One region of the Pseudoalteromonas sp. G5_S1_54_S4 genome, then DNA from elsewhere that is predicted to be linked to it. Evidence: riboswitches for the same ligand, from Rfam matches in the RefSeq annotation. Region 1 holds a riboswitch; the other holds the start of a gene.

Region 1 (2,175 bases):
AAATGGTGTTGTTTGCCGATGAAATGTCATCTGTGTGTGTCAGCTCAAGGTGTGTTAAAGGTGGACGTAAATGCGGACTGCTAATACGCCCTTGTAAATGCATTAACACTTTGACTGGGATAGGGTTTGCTACTGAAAATAAGCTATTGATGGCGCTAGACCACTGGACAAAAAGATTAGGGTGTTGGCCGCTTAAACTGCGCTTTACAAACTCATGGGTTTGCACTGGCCATGCATTGGCTGCAACCGACACTAAACCTTTTGCACCTGCTTGGGAAAAATAAGGCATGAGGGCATCGTCACCACTAAAAATGGCTAGTTCAGGCGCTGCTTGTCGATAGGCTTCAAATTGAGAAATACAGCCACTGGCTTCTTTGAGTGCCCATAAATTTTTATGTTGTTTGAGGTTTTCAATGGTTGCAATGGGAATGCTAACCGCACTACGTCCTGGTACGTTATAAAGCATACAAGGATGAGAACTGGCATTAAGCAGGCTTTCAAACCAATGCGTTTGCCCCACTGCACCGGGTTTGGCGTACAAAGGCGAGCCAAGTAAAAAACCATGAATAGGCAGTTGGTTGCAGTAGTTAACCCATTCAAGCTGCTGCTTTAAGTTACTACCACCGACTGCGACCATAAGCGGGACGCTCGGCTGTAATTGGCAAATATGCTCTACGATGGCTTGCTGCTCTTTTAGGGTCAGGGCTAACCCTTCGCCAGTGCTACCAAGTAATAAAATGCCGTTGTTAGCGGCTTCTTGTTCGGCCACCAAGGTGTCTAAGGTTGCGTAATCAACTAGGCCATTTTGATCAAATGGGGTGATCAGCGCAGTCCATAAATGGAAATTGTTAATATTGAAGTTGTTGATCATCTCTCACGAACTTATAGGGCATTCGTCGAGTTATTGGCGGGTATTTAGGGTGCCTGACTCTTTGAATGTATTTATAATTCGAAGAGCGAATGGGCTTATATAACAGGGCGCACGGCCTTATTATACTAAGACCAGAAGCTCTCCACCAAATATGTTATTGGTGACAGTCGCTAGGATTCAACCTAGTCGCCCGAAGTAATCTTTCACAAAAAAGTGTTACCTCTCGGCGTTAATTCCCCTCACGTATGCTCAATGGAGTTTGCGCTCCTAACATACGCTACCTGAATAACGCACCTCTTCCAGCCCTTTGCACTTACTATTGAAAAATCAATCAGCAAATACAATGTAATAGGGTAAGTGTGACGATTAAACCACTTTAGCCGTCTAGGTGTCAAGTGACTAAATACAGAATAGTTCATCGATAATAGCAACGGTTACGTATTGGCTGCTTTTCTCGTAAACTAGTTTCATGGTCGAAGTAAGGTATTAAGTAGATGGAAAAATTTAGCGATATTTATAAGCGTGCAGTGGAGCGAAAGGGCTCTGAAAAAATGCTTAAGTTGTTACTCGCAAAACCTTTATCAACAAAGCAACTCGTCACATTAAGTGATGATGATTGGCTAGAAGAATTTACTCGGAAAGTTTTTCAAAGTGGTTTTTATTGGTCGGTGATCAACAGTAAGTGGGCCGGATTTAGAGAGGTTTTCTGGGACTTTAGTGTTGAAAAGCTATTGATGATGCCACCAGACATATTAGAACAAAAAGCCAGTGACGAACGGATTGTGCGCAATTATAAAAAAGTAAAAACCATTACTGAAAATGCGTATATGATCCACGAAGTTGCAGAGCAACACGGCAGTTTTAGTCAGTTTATTGCTAACTGGCCAAGTGAAGATATTATTGGTTTGTGGGCGTATTTAAAAAAGCATGGTGCAAGGCTGGGTGGTAATACCGGCCCTTATGCGCTGCGCGCCTTAGGAAAAGATACTTTTTTACTTTCAAGAGACGTAGAAAGCTATTTGCGTGCACATAAAATTATCGATGGCGGCTTACAAACCAAAAAATCATTAAATGCCGCGCAAGCTTTTTTTAATGAACTGCAGCAGCAAAGCGGTTTAAGTATGCAAGAGCTAAGCTTAATTGTCGCTTATGGTGTCGGCGACAACCGAGTAGGAATAAGCCAACAACAATAGGATTAATCATGAAATTAGTGCCAAGGTATACCAATATTGGTGACGGCTTTGCTATTAGCGATCATCCAGCCAAGGTGATAGCGCCACAGTTATTGTTATGGAATGAGCCCC
Region 2 (2,175 bases), on a different contig from region 1:
TGTTGTGAATCGGATTATGCCAACCAGCATTAGTGAGCGAAAGCTGATGTTTTTGGTGGGGTGTTTTGCGTTTTTATTTTCATCTATTTCTGACAACGTTACGGCCACGCTAATATCACTGGCAGTGATTATGTCATTAAAACTTGAAGCCAAAAAGTTAGTTAAGTACGCCACGCTTATTGTATTTGCTGTAAACTCCGGTGGTGTATCACTTATCACGGGTGATGTAACCACACTTATGATTTTCCTTGATGGTAAAGTAACAATTAGCAATTTATTACTGTTAATTGTGCCTGCGTTACTAAGTGTATTATTACTGGCTACTTTGTTATCAATTGGCATGAATAAGCAACTCGAGTTTAAAAAAACTAAATTTAAACGTATTGAAAAAACCGACATAACCATTGCGGTTATTTTCTTCACTACGGTTATTGCTACGCTTACATTGAGTGTTTTATACAGTGTACCGCCTCTGCTTACTTTTTTATTGGGTTTATCTATTATGTTTTTAGTCGCGCAATTTTTAATGCGCAAAAAAGACATCAACAAAGATATGATCGATTTTATACGCGACATAGAGTACGACACCTTATTGTTTTTCGTGGGTGTGTTACTGCTTGTTGGTGCGTTAAAAGAAGTTGGGGTACTGAGCCAATTTACTAATTTGTATACGGTAATGGCGCCAGAGTACGCAAACTACTTAATGGGTATTTTATCTGCAGGTGTTGATAACGTGCCACTAACGGCAGCGTTATTAAAAGCCGACATTGTAATGAGTCAACAGCATTGGTTGTCGTTTACGTATGCAACCGGTGTAGGTGGCTCTATGCTAATCATTGGCTCGGCGGCCGGTATTATAGCCATGAGTAAGGTAAAAGAGCTGACGTTTGCAAGTTACCTTCGCTTATCGCTGTATTTATTACTGTGTTACACCTTTGGTTATGCGGGCTCTTACTTAATGGGTAGTTTTATTTGATTTTATAGTAAAACGACTTGACAGCTAGACGTCTAAACGATAACTTTCAAAGCCGCACTCTTAGTGCGGTTTTGTTTTATTAGCCACAGGTTAATAATACATTCAGAAGAGGTGCGATACTTAGGTACTTAATGTGAGGCAACGACAGCCTGCGATCATTAAGGAGGGAAGTACTCGCCGAGGAAAATAATGGGTCGTTACCATTGTTTTTCGGTTTATGGGGCTGAATCCTCAAAACTGTCACCAATTTAGGTGGAGAGCTTCTGGCAGTAGATTTTTCTTATCTTTATTTCCTGCCAAGTTCTTCTTGTTTTATTGCGGTTTGGATGCCGCGAAAGGAGACGAAATGACTACCCAACCAGTGCCACAAAGTTCACAGTGCACAAAATCAGATTACATTGTTGCCAAATTTGGTGGCACCAGCGTTGCTAACTTTGAGGCGATGAGCCGTTGTAGCGAAATTATCGTAAACGATAAAAATGTACGTATTGTTGCAGTAAGCGCCAGTGCCGGAGTGACCAATCATTTAGTGGAGCTTTGCAAAGCGGGTATTGAAGCCACTAAACGCCAACAGCATATTGATGGTGTCCTTGCGATTCAGCAGGCTATTTTAAATGACCTGTCGTTAGATGAGGATTTAGCCCTTGGGTTTAATCAAACGCTTGATGCATTTCAAACGTTGGCGGCACAAACACTCAATACTGAGCAGCAGTTCGATGAGCTACTTAGCTTTGGCGAGCGTTTATCGTCGTACTTATTTACCCAAGTACTAAGGTTAAAGGGTTTAAATGCCACTCGTTTTGATGTGCGCCAGGTGCTTAAAACCGATAGCCAATTTGGTAAAGCAACACCAAATGTGGCCGCCACAGCGCAAGCCGCTCAAACACATTTAATTCCGCTGCTTGATGATAGCGTTATTGTGACCCAAGGGTTTATTGGTAGCGATGCAAACAATTTAACGACCACGCTCGGTCGAGGCGGCTCAGATTATAGCGCTGCACTGCTTGCTGAGGCTATTAACGCTAAAAGTGTGCATATTTGGACTGACGTAGTGGGTATTTTTAGCACCGATCCTCGTTTGTGTGTAAAAGCCACTCCTATTGCGCGTTTAAGTTTTGATGAAGCAGCAGAAATGGCGACCTTTGGCGCTAAAGTATTGCACCCGGCAACTATTTTACCTGCCAGTCGCAGCCATATTA

Evidence for each region. A riboswitch is a leader RNA that binds a small molecule or an ion and turns the genes downstream of it on or off. The one in region 1 is predicted to bind lysine.
Region 2: linked by a shared signal. The riboswitch ahead of lysC (lysine-sensitive aspartokinase 3) and the one ahead of dapA (4-hydroxy-tetrahydrodipicolinate synthase) in region 1 are both predicted to bind lysine.

The regions. Positions count from the first base shown of each region.
Region 1 is NZ_JBQKUL010000014.1:7,663-9,837, reverse strand. It holds gene dapA (4-hydroxy-tetrahydrodipicolinate synthase) at 1-871, opposite strand, end outside; lysine riboswitch at 999-1,178, opposite strand; gene ACTRWE_RS07455 (DNA-3-methyladenine glycosylase I) at 1,366-2,064, shown strand; gene ACTRWE_RS07450 (protein adenylyltransferase SelO) at 2,073-2,175, shown strand, end outside.
Region 2 is NZ_JBQKUL010000001.1:130,149-132,323, forward strand. It holds gene nhaD (sodium:proton antiporter NhaD) at 1-976, shown strand, start outside; lysine riboswitch at 1,075-1,247, shown strand; gene lysC (lysine-sensitive aspartokinase 3) at 1,323-2,175, shown strand, end outside.